DNA from 3 places in the Mesorhizobium sp. WSM4898 genome. Region 3 is predicted to be linked to each of the others. Evidence: predicted binding sites of a transcription regulator. Region 3 holds the regulator's gene; each other region holds the start of a gene.
The links. Region 3 encodes LexA, which represses DNA repair genes until DNA is damaged. Its sites were predicted from a motif close to TGTTCNNNNTGTGTTCNG; they were not measured.
Positions count from the first base shown of each region.

Region 1: a site for LexA is predicted at 2,097-2,114, ahead of parE (DNA topoisomerase IV subunit B). Genes of this name have one in related genera too.
Region 2: a site for LexA is predicted at 2,740-2,757, ahead of P9228_RS01935 (YifB family Mg chelatase-like AAA ATPase). Genes of this name have one in related genera too.

Region 1 is NZ_JARTVQ010000003.1:31,865-37,701, forward strand. Features, by position in the region: gene parE (DNA topoisomerase IV subunit B) at 1-2,031, opposite strand, end outside; gene cpaB (Flp pilus assembly protein CpaB) at 2,286-3,224, shown strand; gene P9228_RS14835 (type II and III secretion system protein family protein) at 3,340-4,701, shown strand; gene P9228_RS14840 (hypothetical protein) at 4,706-4,981, shown strand; gene P9228_RS14845 (response regulator/pilus assembly protein) at 4,995-5,837, shown strand, end outside.
Region 2 is NZ_JARTVQ010000001.1:380,323-386,159, reverse strand. Features, by position in the region: gene P9228_RS01955 (EAL domain-containing protein) at 1-75, opposite strand, end outside; gene P9228_RS01950 (glycosyltransferase) at 315-1,325, shown strand; gene P9228_RS01945 (GtrA family protein) at 1,325-1,699, shown strand; gene gshB (glutathione synthase) at 1,767-2,708, shown strand; gene P9228_RS01935 (YifB family Mg chelatase-like AAA ATPase) at 2,853-4,382, shown strand; gene P9228_RS01930 (malate synthase G) at 4,406-5,837, opposite strand, start outside.
Region 3 is NZ_JARTVQ010000003.1:377,333-383,169, reverse strand. Features, by position in the region: gene trpD (anthranilate phosphoribosyltransferase) at 1-520, shown strand, start outside; gene trpC (indole-3-glycerol phosphate synthase TrpC) at 522-1,337, shown strand; gene moaC (cyclic pyranopterin monophosphate synthase MoaC) at 1,340-1,819, shown strand; gene glp (gephyrin-like molybdotransferase Glp) at 1,821-3,026, shown strand; gene lexA (transcriptional repressor LexA) at 3,143-3,877, shown strand; gene P9228_RS16540 (ComEC/Rec2 family competence protein) at 3,861-5,837, opposite strand, start outside.

The sequences.
Region 1 (5,837 bases), 350 kb from region 3:
GGCGAATTCGGCACGTTCCTGGATGAAGCGGAAGCGGGCCTCGGGCTTGGTGCCCATCAGCGCGTCGACGGCGTCCTTGGTCGCCTGCTCGGCATCGATCACGTCGACCCTGAGAAGCGTGCGCTTCCTCGGGTCCATCGTGGTTTCCTTGAGCTGCGAGGCCATCATCTCGCCAAGGCCCTTGAAGCGGCCGATCTCGACCTTGCCGCGCCCGGTGAATTCGGTGCGCAGCAATTCGTCCTTGTGCGCGTCGTCACGCGCATAGGCCACCTTACCGCCCTGACGGATCGAATAGAGCGGCGGCACGGCCATATAGAGGTGGCCACCGCGGATCAGGTTCGGCATCTCCTGGTAGAAGAAGGTGATCAAAAGCGAAGCGATATGCGCGCCGTCAACGTCGGCGTCGGTCATGATGATCACGCGGTCGTAGCGCAGGTCCTCGTCGCGATATTTCGAGCGGGTGCCGCAGCCGAGCGCCTGGATCAGGTCGGAAATCTGCTGGTTGGCGGCAAGCTTGTCGTTGCCGGCGCTGGCGACGTTGAGGATCTTGCCGCGCAGCGGCAGCACCGCCTGGCTGGCGCGGTCGCGCGCCTGCTTGGCCGAGCCTCCGGCCGAGTCGCCCTCGACGATGAAGATCTCGGCGCCGGCCGCGGCGTTCTGCGTGCAGTCGGCGAGCTTGCCCGGCAGGCGCAGCTTGCGTACCGCGCTCTTGCGCGAGACTTCCTTTTCCTGGCGCCGGCGCACACGCTCGTCGGCGCGCGCGATCACCCATTCGAGAAGCTTCGAGGCTTCCTGCGGGTTGTCGGCCAGCCAGTGGTCGAACGGGTCGCGGATGGCGGTTTCGACGATGCGCATCGCCTCGATGGTGGCCAGCCTGTCCTTGGTCTGGCCGACGAATTCCGGCTCTCGGATGAATACCGACAGCATGCCGGCGGCCGAGATCATGACGTCCTCGGTCGTGATGATCGAGGCGCGCTTGTTGCCGATGAGGTCGGCATAAGCGCGAAGCCCGCGCGTCAGCACGTTGCGGAAGCCCGCCTCATGCGTGCCGCCCTCGGGAGTGGGAATCGTATTGCAGTAGGAGTTGAGGAAGCCGTCGCCGCCGAACCAGGTCACCGCCCACTCCAGCGAGCCGTGGCCGCCCTGCTTGTCGCTTTTGCCCGCGAAGACTTCGCGCGTGACCTGGAATTCGTCGCCGAGGGTGGCCTTGAGGTAGTCTTTGAGGCCGCCCGGGAAATGGAACTCGGCTTTGGCCGGAGTTTGATCCTTTTCCTTGATCAGCGAGGGATCGCAGGTCCAGCGGATCTCGACGCCGCCGAACAGATAGGCCTTCGAGCGAGTCATGCGGTAGAGCCGGGCCGGCTCGAAGGCGGCGCCCTTGCCGAAGATCTGCTCGTCGGGATGGAAGCGGGTCCTGGTGCCGCGGCGGTTGTGCACCTCGCCGAGGTGCTCCAGCCCGCTCACCGGAACGCCGCGCGAGAAGCGCTGGCGATAGAGCTGGCGCCCGCGCGCGACCTCGACCTCGAGGTGATCGGACAGCGCGTTGACGACGGATACGCCGACGCCGTGCAGACCGCCGGAGGTCTCATAGACCTTGGAGTCGAACTTGCCGCCCGAATGCAGCGTCGTCATGATGACTTCGAGCGCAGGCTTCTTGAACTTCGGATGCGGGTCGATCGGAATGCCGCGGCCATTGTCGGTGACGGTAAGAAATCCGTCCGCCGAAAGCTCGACGTCGATGAAGGTCGCGTGGCCGGCCACCGCCTCGTCCATCGAATTGTCGATCACCTCGGCGAAGAGATGATGCATCGCCTTGTCGTCGGTGCCGCCGATATACATGCCTGGGCGCCGCCGCACCGGCTCCAGCCCCTCCAGAACCTCGATGTCGGCGGCGCTGTAGCTCTCGCTGCCGTCGCGGGCGGCGGCCGAGCGCTTCGCGGCCTGCACCAGCGGATCGGCCGGCCGCGAGGGCGCGCGTACTTGCTGGGGCTGCTTTTCCGGGTTGCCGAAAAGATCGCTGGTGTCGTCCATGCTAGCCATTAAGTCCGGTACTGCGAATCACTCCTCGATACTGCCACGCTTTTGGCGGGCGAACGAGTTCCTGTTCCGTTCAGGGATCAAACTGTCTCTTATTCCAAAACCATTCGATAACCAAGCCGCCGGAAATAGGGCGGGCTCCACCCCTTCGGATTCCTGATTCTTTAACATTAACGCCTAGCGTGAGCCTCAACGGCAAAAGACCACGGGGCGTCAGGGGTTTCGTTGTGAAGGGCAGGGCCATAACCATGATCGGCATCGCAGCCGTTTTCGGCGCGATCTCGATCTTTGCCGCGGACTTCTGGGTCAAAAGCCAGGCGAGGGCCCAGTCCGAGCAGAAGACGGCATCGATCGTGGTGCCGCACGAGCCCAAAGTCGAGTTCAAGACCATCGTCGTGGCGAATGCGCCGCTGCGCTACGGCATGCAGCTCGACCGGTCGCAACTCACCGAAATTCCGTGGCCGCAGGATTCTCTGCCGCAAGGCGCCTTCCCGACCGTCGACAAGCTGCTGGCCGAAGGCAGCCGCGTCGTGCTGTCGCCGATCGAGGTCAACGAGCCGGTGCTGCTCGCCAAGCTGTCGGGACCGAATGGCCGCGCCACACTTTCCAACATGCTGTCGCGGGGCATGCGGGCAGTCACCATCCGCACCGACGAGATCGCCGGCGTCGGCGGCTTCATCACGCCGGGCGACCGGGTCGACGTCGTGCTGACGCGCGATGCCGGCGAAATCCAGGAAGTGTCCAAGAACGCGCAAGGGGCAGCCGGCTCGACGGTCACGTCCGAAATCGTCGTGTCCGACGCCAAGGTGCTTTCGGTCGGGCAGGGCGCGGACGAGCGCAAGACCGAGCCGCAGGTCGCCAATTCCGTGACCCTCGAGGTCACCAACGAAGGGGCGCAGAAGGTAGCGCTCGCCCGCACCGTCGGCTCCTTGTCGCTGTCTTTGCGGTCCGCCGCCGATGCCAGCGCCAGCGGCAACGGGCTTACCACCATCTCTTCCTTCGGCGGTTCGGTTGCCGCGAGCGCCGAGGCAAGCGCCGCCTCGCTGGTCAAGGCGGTGGCGAAGGAGCCGGAGGAGCCAAAATTCAAGACGGTGATCGTGTCCCGTGGCACGAAGGTGGAGGAATACAAGGTTCCATCCAAGCCCGCCGACGGAGACGTCGTTCCTTCCAAGGAACAAGAACAATAGCCGGTGGGGACCGGCCGGGAACGGGACAATGCCTGTGTTGAACAAAGAACGGACGACGAGAGGGCGGCGCCTTCTGCGTGCTATGGTGGCGGGCGCCTTTCTGGCAGCCGCCGGAATGCTGGCCTTTGGAGCGCCGGCCCAGGCAAACAACGACGTCGTATACGTCTCGGCGACCAAGAACGCCTCGATCAAAGTCGCCAAGGGCAAGCCCAAGACGATCATGACGAACGCGGCCTTCTATCAGATCGTCATCGGCGATCCGGAGATCGCCAACGTCAATCCGCTGACCGACAAGTCCTTCTATGTGCTGGGCAACAATCTCGGCACCACCGGCATCGCGCTGTTCGATCAGAACAAGCAGCTCGTCGGCACCATCGACATCGAGGTGACGCTGGACACCGACCAACTGGCCAACACCATCCGCGCCAGCGTGCCGGATGCCAAGATCAAGGTCGGTTCGGCCAACGGCCGCGTGGTGCTTTCGGGCGAGGCGGAAGACGCGGTCGCGGCCGACAAGGCGAGCAAGATCGCGTCGCGCTTCTCCGGCAATGAGGAAGTGATCAACTCGGTCAACATCTCGTCCTCGCAGCAGGTTCAGCTCAATGTCCGTTTCGTCGAGATCAACCGGCAGGCGGGACAGGATCTCGGCGCCAAATACGGGGCCAACTTTGCCTTCGGCGTCGGCGGTCGCGACGTCATCATCGACCCGGGCACGGTACCGACCGCCGGGACCGGCGAGATCATCGGCCGGTTGCTTTCCAACGGGGTTTCGATCGACATCGCCATCAAGGCGCTGGAAGAGCGCGGTCTCGCCCGGCGGCTGGCCGAGCCCAACCTGATCGCCCGCTCGGGCCAGACCGCGAGCTTCCTTGCCGGCGGCGAGTTCCCGATCCCGGTGTCCGAGGACAACGGCAAGATCAGCGTCAGCTATAAGAAATACGGCGTCGGTCTTGATTTCACGCCGACCGTGCTCAAGGGTGGACTGGTCAGCCTCGATATCGCGCCCGAAGTTTCGTCGATCGATCCCTCCGCGTCGATCGAAGTCAGCAGCGGCATTTCCATTCCTGCCTTCATCGTGCGTCGCGCCAAGACGTCGGTCGACTTGAAAAACGGCCAGAGCTTCATGATCGCGGGCCTTCTGCAGTCGCAGAACGACATCACCACCTCGCGCCTGCCGGGGCTCGGCAAGCTGCCGGTTCTCGGTCCGCTGTTCTCCTCGAAATCCTATCAGCGGCGCGAGACCGATCTGGTGATCATCGTCACGCCCTACCTGGTCAAACCGGTTGACCCGTCGAAGAAGATGGTCGAGCCCACCGACGGAACGCGGCCGCCAAGCAATGCCGACTACTTCCTGAACAACACCGAGGAAGTCGACGCTTCCGCTCCCAAGCGCCCCTTGGCACTGGCCGACGGCAGCGGGGCCCGTCCGGTGACGGCGACCACGTCGGGCCATTTCCTCGATCTGCCGAAGGACTGAAGCCATGCGTCTGGCTCCTTGCATCGCTCTGCTGCTCGCCGGCGCGCTCTCCGGCTGCACCAGCGACGACTATGTGCGCACCGAAGGCGTGTCTCCGGCCGCCGGCAACGCCCAGGCGTCCAACACAGCCATGCAGATGGTCGACCCCTGGCAGTACGGCGTCCAGAACACCAGGCTCCTGGTGCCGGCTCCGAGCACGAGCTCCACGGCCAATGCCGCGGGCGCGAAGGCCGGCGCGGCGCCGGCTTCAACGACATCGGTATCAACGACAGCAGACTGATGGGCTGACGACCATGGCATCGGGCACCAAGACCAAGAAGATCCTGCTCGTTTCGACCGATCGGGCGTTTTCGCAGGATACGCGGACGGCTTTCGCTGCATCGGAGGTCATCGAGCTTTTGACGGTCGAGAAAAGCGTCAACGAACTGCGCGGCGAGATCCAGGAGACCGATTTCGGCGCCGTCATTGTCGACATGGACGCGGCCAAGCTCGAAGAGATCGAGTCGCTGCAGCGCATCATGCGCCGAATCGAAGGCCGCGTCCCGGTGGTCGTCGTCACGCAGGAATTCAATGCGGCGGCGGTGCGCATCCTGGTGCAGCTCCAAGTCGCCGACTTCCTGGTAAAGCCGATCACGACCGCCGATCTGGTGCGTTCCGTCATTCGCGCGCTTCAAGGGCCGGGGCGGGAGGAAAACACTGAATCGCAAATCTACACCTTCATGCCGGCCGCCGGCGGTGTCGGCACCACCACGCTTGCCCTGCAGACCGCCTTCCAGCTGCACCATTCGGTGACGCGCGGCGCCTCGACCTGCGTGGTCGACCTCAATTTCCAGCAAGGCGCCTGCGCCGAATATCTCGACCTCGAGCCGCGCTTCGACATCACCGAAATCGAGAACCAGCCCGAACGTCTCGACCGGCAGCTGCTGGACGTCATGCTGTCCAAGCATGCAAGCGGGCTCTGCGTGCTGGCGGCGCCGACGCGCCCTTCGGAAATGCGCTCGTTCAAGACCGATGTCGTGGTGCGCATGCTCGACCTCGTCTCGGCCTATTTCGACAATGTCGTCATCGACATGCCGCGCACCTGGTTCCCGTGGACCGAGACGGTGCTGCTCGGCTCCAACAAGCTCTATATCGTG
Region 2 (5,837 bases), on a different contig from region 3:
CCCGGTCAGCGGATCGGTGAAGGCCAGATCCGCGTTTTCCCTGCCTGGCTGCCCGGTGCCAAACGTCGTTTGCATCATGTCCCTGTTCTGATGGGGAATTTGTAACCAGACTGGCAGCAAAGCGTTTAGGAAAGGTATCGGAAAATCGATTTTCTGAAGTTGCGGAAAGGGTCTTGGCGCCACGCCTAGCGGTCCAGGGTCTTTGGCGATGGAGGCTTAAACCGGGTATTAACAGCTTCAATAAATAGTCAAGCGGCCCGGAGACGCCGGCATTGGCGCGGCTGGTCGGCTGGGCCCGGGCACCGGAGACAGGCATGCCGCACGAGGTCCGCAACGAGCCGGCGATCGCCGTGCTCCTGCCCTGCTACAATGAGGAGCTGACAATCGGCGAGGTCGTGCGGCGCTTCCGCGAGACGCTGCCCTCCGCGACTATCTATGTCTACGACAACAATTCGAAGGACATGACCGCGCTCAGGGCTCGGGCGGCCGGCGCGGTCGTCGTGCGCGAACCGCGTCAGGGCAAGGGCAATGTCGTGCGCCGCATGTTCGCCGACATCGACGCCGACATCTATGTGATGGCGGACGGCGACGGCACCTACGCGCCGGAAGATGCGCCGGAGCTGATCAACACACTCTTGACCGAGCGCTCGGACATGGTGGTGGGCACCCGGCGGGGCGTCACCGACGACGCCGGCCGCTCCGGCCACGCCTTCGGCAACCGCATCTTCAACCGGCTCTACAAGGGCCTGTTCGGCGCCGATTTCACCGATATCTTTTCCGGCTACCGGGTCTTTTCGCGGCGCTTCGTCAAGAGCTTCCCGGCGGTTTCCGGCGGCTTCGAGATCGAGACCGAGATGTCGGTCCATGCCTCGCAGCTCAAGCTGCCGGTGAACGAGATGGCGCTCGACTACGGCCGCCGCCCGGAAGGCTCATCGTCGAAGCTGTCGACTTTCCGCGACGGCGCCAGGATCCTGTGGATGTTCGCCATGTTGGTGAAGGAGACGCAGCCGCTGCGTTTCTTCGGCACGTTTGCCCTGTTCTTCCTGGCGGCCAGCATCGGGCTGATGATCCCGGTGCTGATCGAGTTCGCCGAGACAGGACTTGTTCCGCGCATGCCGACCTGGGTGCTGTCGGTTGGCCTGCTCCTCTTGTCCATGCTGGCGATGGTCACCGGGCTGATCCTCGATTCGGTGTCGCGCGGCCGGGCCGAACAGAAGCGCATCTTCTATCTTTCCATCCCTGCCGGCCGCATCGAGCGACGCGCGGGCTTCAACGGCGAGGCCTCCCCGAAGAGGGAGCCGGGCAAGGCCTCGCGAGCCGCCTGATGGTCCGGCTTGCCCGCTTCGTGCTTGCCGGCGGCATCGGCTTCGTTGCCGATGCGGCCGCGCTCTGGCTGCTGCTTTCCGTCACGCCGCTCGGACCGCTGGCGGCGCGCGTGCTGTCGATCGGCTTCGCGCTCACCGTCACCTGGCAGATCAACCGGCATCTGACCTTTGCGCCGTCGAGCCGAGGCATCGCGCAGGAAGGCGCGCGTTACGGCGGCGTCGGCGTCGCCACCAGCATCGTCAATTATCTCGTCTATTGTGCCCTTCTGTTCGCGCTGCCCTCCCTGCCGCCGCTGGCGGCGCTGACGGTCGCCTCGCTGGTCGCGATGGCGCTGTCCTTCGTCGGCTATTCCCGGCTGGTCTTCGACCGATAATCTCTGGCCGATTGGCAGAAGCCGCCGATTTCCCTATATCGGCGGCAGAGATTGCCGGAGACCCGAGATGCCGTTGAAAATCGCCGTCCAGATGGACCATGTCTCGACGGTGTCGATCGCCGGCGACACCACGTTCGCGCTGTCGCTGGAAGCGCAGCGGCGCGGCCACCAGCTTTTCCACTACACGCCCGACCGGCTGTCGATGCGGGACGGCAAGGTGTTCGCGCGCGCCGAGGAGATGCAGGTGCGCGACGAGAAGGGCAGCCATTATTCGCTAGGCGAGCCGGTGCGCACCGATCTGTCGGAGATGGACGTGGTGCTGCTCAGGCAGGACCCGCCCTTCGACATGAACTACATCACCACCACCCACATTTTGGAACGCATCCATCCGAAGACACTGGTGATCAACGACCCGGCCTGGGTGCGCAACAGCCCGGAAAAGATCTTCGTCACCGAATTCCCGGACCTGATGCCGGAAACGCTGATCACCAAGGACCCCCAGGAGGTGGCCGCCTTCCGCAAGGAGTTCGGCGATATCATCGTCAAGCCGCTCTACGGCAATGGCGGGGCGGGGATCTTCCATCTGCACGAGGCCGACCGCAACCTTGCCTCGCTGCTCGAAATGTTCGGCCAACTGTTTCGCGAGCCCTATATCGTTCAGCGCTATCTCAAGGACGTGCGCAAGGGCGACAAGCGCATCATCCTGATCGACGGCGAGCCGGTGGGCGCCATCAACCGCGTGCCGGCCGAGCACGATTCGCGCTCCAACATGCATGTCGGCGGCCGCGCCGAGAAGACCGAGCTGACGGAGCGCGAACGCGAGATTTGCGCCCGCATCGGGCCGGCGCTCAGGGAACGCGGCTTCATCCTCGTCGGCATCGATGTCATCGGCGACTACATGACCGAGATCAACGTCACCTCGCCGACCGGCGTGCGCGAGGTGCGGCGCTTCGGCGGCGCGGACATTGCTGCCCTGTTCTGGGACTGCGTGGAAGGAAAGCGGAAGTAGCGCCCCTCAGCTGCCCCTGAGCGGGACCGTATGTTCCCGTAATGTTCTTGCTTAAGCTGCAAATCTGTGGTTGTCTAACCTGATCCCGCTCGCCGCCTGATCGCAGGACCGGCGAGCGAGCCGGTTCCGGGGGCTTGAGACAAGATGGTAGCGCGGGTTCGCACGGTGGCTTTCCAGGGCATCGAGGCCGTGCCGGTCGATGTCCAGGTGATGATCGCGCCGGGCAAGGTCGGCATGCAGATCGTCGGCCTGCCGGATAAGGCGGTGGCAGAGAGCCGGGAACGCGTGCAGGCGGCGCTTCATGCCTCCGGCCTGTCGATGCCGTCGAAGAAGGTGACGGTGAATCTCGCGCCGGCGGACCTGCCCAAGGAAGGCAGCCATTACGACCTGCCGATCGCGCTCGGATTGATGGCCGCACTCGGCGCCATTCCGGGCGATATGCTGGCCGGCTATGTCGTGCTCGGCGAATTGTCGCTCGACGGCACCATCGCCGCTGTCGCCGGCGCGCTGCCGGCGGCGATCGGCGCCAACGCCGAAGGCAAAGGCCTGATCTGTCCGTTCGCCTGCGGGCCGGAGGCAGCCTGGGCCGGCAAGGATTTCGATATCCTGGCGCCGCGCAGCCTGATCGCCATCGCCAACCATTTTCGCGGCACCCAGGTGCTGTCGCGTCCCGAGGCAGGCATCCAGGTCGCCGCGCGCGATCTGCCGGACCTTGCCGACATCAAGGGCCAGGAAAGCGCCAAGCGGGCGCTGGAAGCGGCGGCGGCGGGCGGCCACAATCTCCTGATGGTCGGACCGCCGGGCTCGGGCAAGTCGATGCTGGCGCAAAGGCTGCCCTCGATCTTGCCGCCGCTGGCGCCGAAGGAGCTGCTCGAAGTCTCGATGATCGCGTCGGTGGCGGGCGAGCTCGGCGAAGGCAAGCTGACAGACCGACGGCCGTTCCGCGCGCCGCATCATTCGGCGTCGATGGCGGCAATGGTGGGCGGCGGCTTGCGCGTGCGGCCGGGCGAAGTGTCGCTTGCGCATCACGGCGTGCTGTTCCTCGACGAGTTCCCGGAATTCACGCCGCAGACGTTGGACGCGCTGCGCCAGCCGCTGGAGACCGGCGACTGCGTGATCGCGCGCGCCAACCACCGCGTCACCTATCCGGCGCGCATCCAGCTGGTGGCGGCGATGAACCCGTGCCGCTGCGGCATGTCGGGCGAGCCCGGCTATCGCTGCCTGCGCGGCGAGCGCTGCCGCACCGAATACCAGGCGCGCATTTCCGGCCCGCTGCTCGACCGCATCGATCTCAGGATCGAAGTGCCGGCAGTCTCGGCAAGCGACCTGATCCGGCCGGACAAGGCCGAGGCCAGTGCCGCTGTGGCGCAGCGCGTGGCGCGCGCCCGGGCCATGCAGCGCGAGCGGCTGGAAAGGCTGGGTGCGGCGGCCACCACCAACGCGCACTGCCCGCCTTCGGTCGTCGAGGCGATCGCCAGGCCCGACGCCGCCGGGCTGACGCTGCTCAAGGACGCCAGCGAAAAGCTCGCCTTCTCGGCGCGAGCCTATCACCGCGTGCTGAAGGTCGCGCGGACGCTCGCCGATCTCGACGCCAGCGAAACCGTCGGCCGCATCCATCTCGCCGAGGCGATCTCCTACCGCATGAGCGCGGAGCGCATGGCGCAGGCGGCGTAAGGTCCCTGGCGAGCTTCGCGGCGCTACCCCGCCCGGTCCTTCGCCTTCAGCTCCAGCCTGCGCGCATGCAGCACCGGCTCGGTGTAGCCGTTGGGCTGGACTGTCCCCTTGAACACCAGGTCGCAGGCGGCCTGGAAGGCGATCGACTTGTCGAAGTCGGGCGCCATCGGCCGGTAGAGCGGGTCGCCGACATTCTGGCGGTCGACGATCGCCGCCATGCGCTGCAGCGAATCCCGGACCTGGATCTCCGAGCACACCTTGTGGCGCAGCCAGTTGGCGATGTGCTGCGAGGAAATGCGCAGCGTGGCGCGGTCCTCCATCAGGCCGACATCGTTGATATCGGGCACTTTCGAGCAGCCGACGCCCTGATCGATCCAGCGCACGACATAGCCGAGAATGCCTTGCGCGTTGTTGTCGAGCTCGCGCTGGATCTCGTCCGGCGTCCAGTTCGGCCGCACCGCCACGGGCACCGACAGGATGTCGTCGAGCCTGGCCTTCGGCCGGCTCCTCAGCGCCGCCTGCACGGCGTGCACATCCACTTTATGATAGTGCGTGGCGTGCAGCGTCGCCGCGGTCGGCGAGGGCACCCAGGCGGTGTTGGCGCCGGCCTTGGGGTGCGCGATCTTTTGCTCGAGCATCGCCGCCATCAAATCCGGCATCGCCCACATGCCCTTGCCGATCTGGGCGTGGCCGGCGAGGCCGCATTCCAGGCCCGTATCGACGTTCCACGCCTCATAGGCGGAAATCCAGGCCGCCTGCTTCATGTCGCCCTTGCGGATCATCGGGCCGGCTTCCATCGAGGTGTGGATCTCGTCGCCGGTGCGGTCGAGGAAGCCGGTGTTGATGAACACGACGCGCTCCCTTGCGGCGCGGATCGCTTCCTTGAGGTTGACGGTGGTCCGCCGCTCCTCGTCCATGATGCCCATCTTGATGGTGTTCTTGGCCATGCCGAGCAGGGCCTCGACGCGATCGAAGATTTCCACGGCGAAGCCGACTTCCTCCGGCCCGTGCATCTTGGGCTTCACCACATACATCGAGCCGGCGCGGGAGTTGGCGCGGCGGCCGTTGTCGCCGACATCGTGCAGCGCGATCAGCGCGGTGAGCGCCGCGTCCATGATGCCTTCCGGCACCTCGTTGGCGTCGCGGTCGAGGATCGCCGGATTGGTCATCAGGTGGCCGACATTGCGCACCAGCATCAGCGAGCGTCCGGGCAGCAGCAGCTGGCCGCCATTCGGCGCCGTGTAGCGGCGGTCCGGATTGAGCTTGCGGACAAAGCACTTGCCGGCCTTGGTGATCTCTTCCGCCAGATCGCCCTTCATCAGGCCGAGCCAGTTGCGATAGACGACGACCTTGTCCTCGGCATCGACCGCGGCGACCGAATCCTCGCAATCCTGAATGGTGGTCAGGGCGGCCTCGAGGACGACGTCGGCAATGCCGGCCGCATCGGTCTTGCCG
Region 3 (5,837 bases):
TCCTGTCCGGGGCGAGCTCGGCACGCGCACCATCTTCAATCTGCTCGGGCCGCTGTCGAATCCAGCCGGCGTCGGCCGGCAGATGGTTGGCGTCTTCCTGCCCGAATGGATCATGCCGGTGGCTGAGACGCTGAAGGCGCTGGGTACCGATCATGCCTGGATCGTGCACGGCGACGGTTATGACGAGATCACCACCACGGGCGAGACGCAGGTCGCAGAGCTCGCCGGCGGCGAGATCCGCACCTTTACCCTCACTCCGGAAGCGGTCGGACTGAAGCGGCATAACAAAGAGGATCTGCGCGGCGGCGAAGCGGCCTACAATGCCAAGGCATTGCGCGATATGCTGGGCGGCGCTGCCGGCGCTTATCGCGACACCGTGCTGATGAATGCCGGCGCCGGGCTGGTGGTGGCCGGCAAGGCGACGACGCTCGGCGATGGCACCGAGGCAGCAGCGCAGGCCATCGACAGCGGCCGGGCGCTCGCGGTGCTCGACAAGCTCATCGAGATTTCGAACGGTTAGAATTTTGTCCGATATCCTGCGCAAGATAGAAGCCTACAAGCGCGATGAGATCGCCGCCGCAAAGCTCAGCGCGCCGCTTGCCGAGGTCAAGGCGAAGGCCAAGGATGCGGAACCCCCGCGCAGCTTCCTTGCGGCGCTTGAGGCCAAGCGGAAGGCCGGCGGCTTCGCGCTGATTGCGGAGATCAAGAAGGCCAGCCCTTCCAGGGGCTTGATCCGCGCCGACTTCGACCCGCCGGCGCTCGCGAGGGCCTATCAACAAGGCGGTGCTGCCTGTCTTTCGGTGCTGACCGACGCACCGTCCTTCCAGGGCGCGCCCGGCTTTCTGACCGCAGCGCGCGCCGCCGTTAGCCTGCCCGCCCTGCGCAAGGATTTCCTCTTCGACCCGTATCAGGTTCATGAAGCCCGCGCCTGGGGCGCGGACGCGATCCTCATCATCATGGCGAGCGTCGACGACGCCTTGGCCAGTGAATTGGAAGCCACGGCCTTCGATCTCGGCATGGACGCGCTGGTCGAGGTGCATGACGAACAGGAGATGGAACGCGCGCTTCGCCTCTCGTCGCGGCTGATCGGCATCAACAACCGCGATTTGAGAACCTTCGAAACCAGCCTCGACGTTTCCGAGCGGCTTGCCGCCATGGTCCCGGACGACCGGCTGCTGGTCAGCGAGAGCGGCATCTTCACCCATCAGGACTGCCGGCGGCTGGAAAAGAACAAGATCGGCACCTTCCTCGTTGGCGAAAGCCTGATGCGGCAGGCCGACGTGGCCGCCGCGACCGCCCTTCTGCTGACGGGCAAGGCGCCGGCCGAGGCCGTTTGAGGATGCCCGCGCTTACGCATCTCGGCGCCAAGGGCGAAGCCAACATGGTCGATGTCGGCGGCAAGGCCGAGACGACGCGCACGGCCATCGCCGAAGGGTATGTCACCATGCAGCCGGAAACGCTGGAGATGATCCTGGCCGGCGACGCCAAGAAAGGCGACGTGCTGGGCACGGCGCGCATCGCCGGCATCATGGCGGCCAAGAAGACGCATGAGCTCATCCCGCTTTGCCATCCCCTCCTTCTCACCAAGGTTGCCGTCGAGATCGAGCCCGATCGCGCGCTTCCCGGCCTGAGGGTCACCGCGCTTGCCAGGGTTACCGGCAAGACCGGGGTCGAAATGGAGGCGCTGACCGCGGCGTCGGTTGCCTGCCTCACCATCTACGACATGGCCAAGGCAGCGGACCGCGCCATGGCGATTTCCGGCATCAGGCTGGTCGAGAAAGCCGGCGGCAAGTCGGGCGACTACAAGGTAGGTCCTTAGCATGGCTTTGCTTCCGGTCGCCGAGGCGCTCCAACGCCTGTTGGACGGCGCGACCGCGCTGCCAGGCGAAAGCGTGCCGCTGGCCGACGCGTCCGGCCGGGTGCTGGCCGACCCCGTGGTGGCTCTGCGCACCCAGCCGCCCTTCAATGCGTCGGCGATGGACGGCTATGCCGTGCGGGCCGCCGACGTAGCCTCGGCGCCGGCGCGGCTCTCCGTGATCGGCATGGCGCCCGCCGGGCGTGGCTTCACCGGCTCTGTCGGCAAGGGCGAGGCCGTGCGCATCTTCACCGGCGCGCCGCTCCCCGAAGGCGCCGATACCATCGTTATCCAGGAGAATGTCCGCGATCTCGGCGGCGGCGGCATCGAAGTGACCGAGCCGACCGTGGAGGGACGAAACGTCCGTCGCCGCGGCCTCGACTTCTGCGAGGGCGACCTGCTCCTCGAAAAAGGCCGCCAGCTCGATCCGGCGGCGCTTTCGCTGGCGGCATCGGCCAACCATCCGAGTCTCAACGTGGTGCGGCAGCCGCTGCTCGCCATCATCGCCACCGGCGATGAATTGCTGCCGCCGGGCAGCGCGCTCGGCCCCGACCAGATCATCTCGTCGAATGCCTGTGGCGTCACAGCTACGGCCCAGTCGGTCGGCGCGCGCGCGCTCGACCTCGGCATTGCCGCCGACCGCAAGGACGCGATCGCGGCCCTGGTCAAGAAGGCGGTCAAGGCCGGCGCCGACGTCATCGTCACGCTTGGCGGCGCCTCCGTCGGCGACCACGACTTGATCCATGACGTGCTGACCGGCGAAGGCATGCAGCTCGACTTCTGGAAGATCGCCATGCGTCCCGGCAAGCCGCTGATGTTTGGCCGGCTCGGCGACATTCGCTGCATCGGCCTGCCCGGCAATCCGGTCGCAAGCCTGGTCTGCTCGCAGCTGTTCCTGAAGCCGCTTCTGGCGCGGCTGGGCGGCCGGTCCTGCCGTCAGGAAATCCGCACGGCCCGGTTAGGCGTCGCAATGCACGCCAACGATCTCAGGCAGGACTATGTGCGCGCCGTGGTCCGCGAAGATGCGGGGGGGTTGATCGCAACACCGTTCGGCATCCAGGATTCCTCGATGTTGAGGATGCTCGCCGATGCCAATGGCCTGATCGTGCGCCAACCCTTCGCACCGGCGGCTGAAGCCGGCGAGGAATGCAGCGTTCTGATGTTACGCTGAACAAAACGTCAACACATTCACTAAACTTTAAACGGTTGCGGAACACAACTGGAACAGATAGTGTTTGTTCTGGGTTTGTTTTTCTGATTCTGGTTTCAGAACCCATGGGGGCCGCCATGCTGACGCGCAAACAACATGAACTGCTGATGTTCATCCATGAACGGCTCAAGGAAAGCGGCATTCCGCCGTCTTTCGATGAGATGAAGGAAGCGCTCGACCTTGCCTCGAAATCGGGCATCCACCGCCTGATCACGGCGCTGGAGGAGCGCGGTTTCATTCGCCGGCTTCCGAACCGGGCGCGTGCCCTTGAAGTGCTGCGCCTACCTGACTCGATCGCGCCCGGCCTCAATGCGGCGAAGAAGTTCTCGCCGAGCGTCATCCAGGGCGGCCAAGGCAATCTCGGCCGCCAGATCAAACCCGCGGCGCCCGCCCGCACGCCGACGCCCAGCAATGACGACGACGCCGTTTCAGCCGTCTCCATCCCGGTGATGGGTCGCATTGCCGCCGGCGTGCCGATCGACGCCATCCAGCACCAGACGCATTCGATCACAGTGCCGCCGGACATGATCGCGGGCGGCGAGCACTACGCGCTCGAGGTCAAAGGCGATTCGATGATCGAGGCCGGCATCTTCGACGGCGACACGGTCATCATCCGCAACGCCAGCACTGCGAGCCCCGGGGAGATCGTCGTGGCGCTGGTCGATGACGAGGAGGCGACGCTGAAGCGCTTCCGCCGCAAGGGCGCCTCCATCGCGCTCGAGGCTGCCAATCCGGCCTATGAGACGCGCATCTTCGGTCCCGATCGCGTGAAGGTTCAGGGCAAGCTCGTCGGGCTCATCCGCCGCTACTGAGGGGCTGCGGCTTGGCTTCCGGCTTCTCGGGCTTCTTGTAAGGCGCCAACCCCCTCGCCTCACGCGAGTATCGCCGCTGTTCGTGCCAAGGGCGGTACGGTTTTTCGACGGCGTATTGAATGGTTGCTCGCGCCGTCGCCGATTGCGGATCGAAGAAGACAGCGCCGCTGCCGTCGCGCGCGAGCTGCCGCTTGGTGACGACGAGAATACGTGGATCGCGGCAGGGATTGTAGGCCGTGGCGTCGTTGATGACGATGAGGTCTGCGAAGTCGCAGGCAGGCCGGGCTGCTTCGCGGTTCTCGGCGAGCGCGACGATCGCGCCCGATGGATGCCGGCCAATGCAGAGGTCGCCCGTGCAGTAAAAGGGCGATCCAGGCGGCAGGTCGACGGGATCGGCCAAGTCCAGTGTGCCCTTGGCGAATGTCTCCGGCGGCACGATCGTTTCGGCCTTGAGCGCGCGTTTCCAGTTATCGGTGGTGAACTCGTTCGAGCGGGCACGATTGATGGCGAGTTCGCCGCCGCCGATCGGCATCGCCACCAGATGCGCGTCCTCCGAGATCAGCAGGTCCGGCGTGCGCACCTGCGGGATGATCATGACGGCCGCGGCAGCGAAAGGAATTGCGGCCAGCCTGAGCCACGTAGTCGCCATCGTGGCGATGACGAGCGCGATCGTCGCCAGCAGCACCGAATGGATCGAGATCAGGCCCACGGCATCGACCGGCGACCACTCCGAAATCCACGCCGAGATCGCGATCATCGCCGCTAGGCCCTTGCCCATCAAATAGAGGAAGGGCCCGTCGAAGCCGAACGGCATCATGACCGCGCTGGCGACGGCGAGAAACATCACGATCGTGACGATCGGCATGATCGCGAGATTGGCCAGCAGGCTGAGCGGCGAGACGCGCTGGAAATGCCAGATGGCAAACAGCGCCGTGGCACTTCCGGCAATGATCGACGTCATTGCGGCGCCACCTGCTCCGACTGCCAGTTTGTGCGACATGAACCGCAGGAACGAACGCTTTTCCGGCGGCGCTCTCACCTTGCCGGCGCGGTAGTCGGACCAGCCGGCATAGGCGCCGACAAGGGCGGCGGTTGCCGCGAACGACATCTGAAAGCTCGGGCCAACCACTTCATGCGGCGACACCAGGATGACGGCGATGGCCGAGATCGCCAAGTTGCGCATCGTCAGCGCGGCGCGGTCGAAAAGCACGGCGATCAGCATGACGGCCAGCATGATGAAGCTTCGCTCGGCGGCGACCACCACGCCGGAGATGACGAGATAGGCGGCGATCGACATAAGCGCGATTGCCGCGGCATATTTCTTCACCGGCCGGCGTGACGAAAAATCCGGGAACAGCGCAAAGGCGCCGCGCAGCAGAAGCATGACCGTGCCGGCGACCAGCGCCATGTGCAGGCCCGAAATCGAGATGATGTGATAGATGCCGGTCCGCCGCATCGCCTCGTTGATGTCCTCCGGAATGCCGGCGCGCACGCCGACGATCAGTGCGGCGGCAATTTCGCCTTCGGGTCCGCCGACGGTGCTTCTGATGTGGTCGGCAATGTTTTCGCGCGTGTTCTCGATGGCCGAGGCGATGCTCGTCTGAGCGATCGGGTCGGTTGGCGGAATGAGTTTCGGGTCGCCGAGGAAAAATCCGCTGCCGCCGATGCCGGAAAAATAGCTGTCGAAGGAAAAATCATAGCTTTCGGGACGGACCGGCCCGGTCGGCGGCAGGAGCCGCGCGTAACCCGTCACCAGCGATCCGGCCTTCATGCCGGCCGGGATCCTGCGTGCCGAGAGCCTGACGCGATCCGGTGCGTAGCGCAGCTTTGGATGCGCGGTCGAGAGGAGATCGATGGTCAGCCTGACGCGGCCATTGGCCATTTCCTCGGCGATGACGACGCGGCCTGTCAGCCGCGTCTGGATTTCGGAGCCGAGCATCGGTGTAGCGGCGCGCCAGGT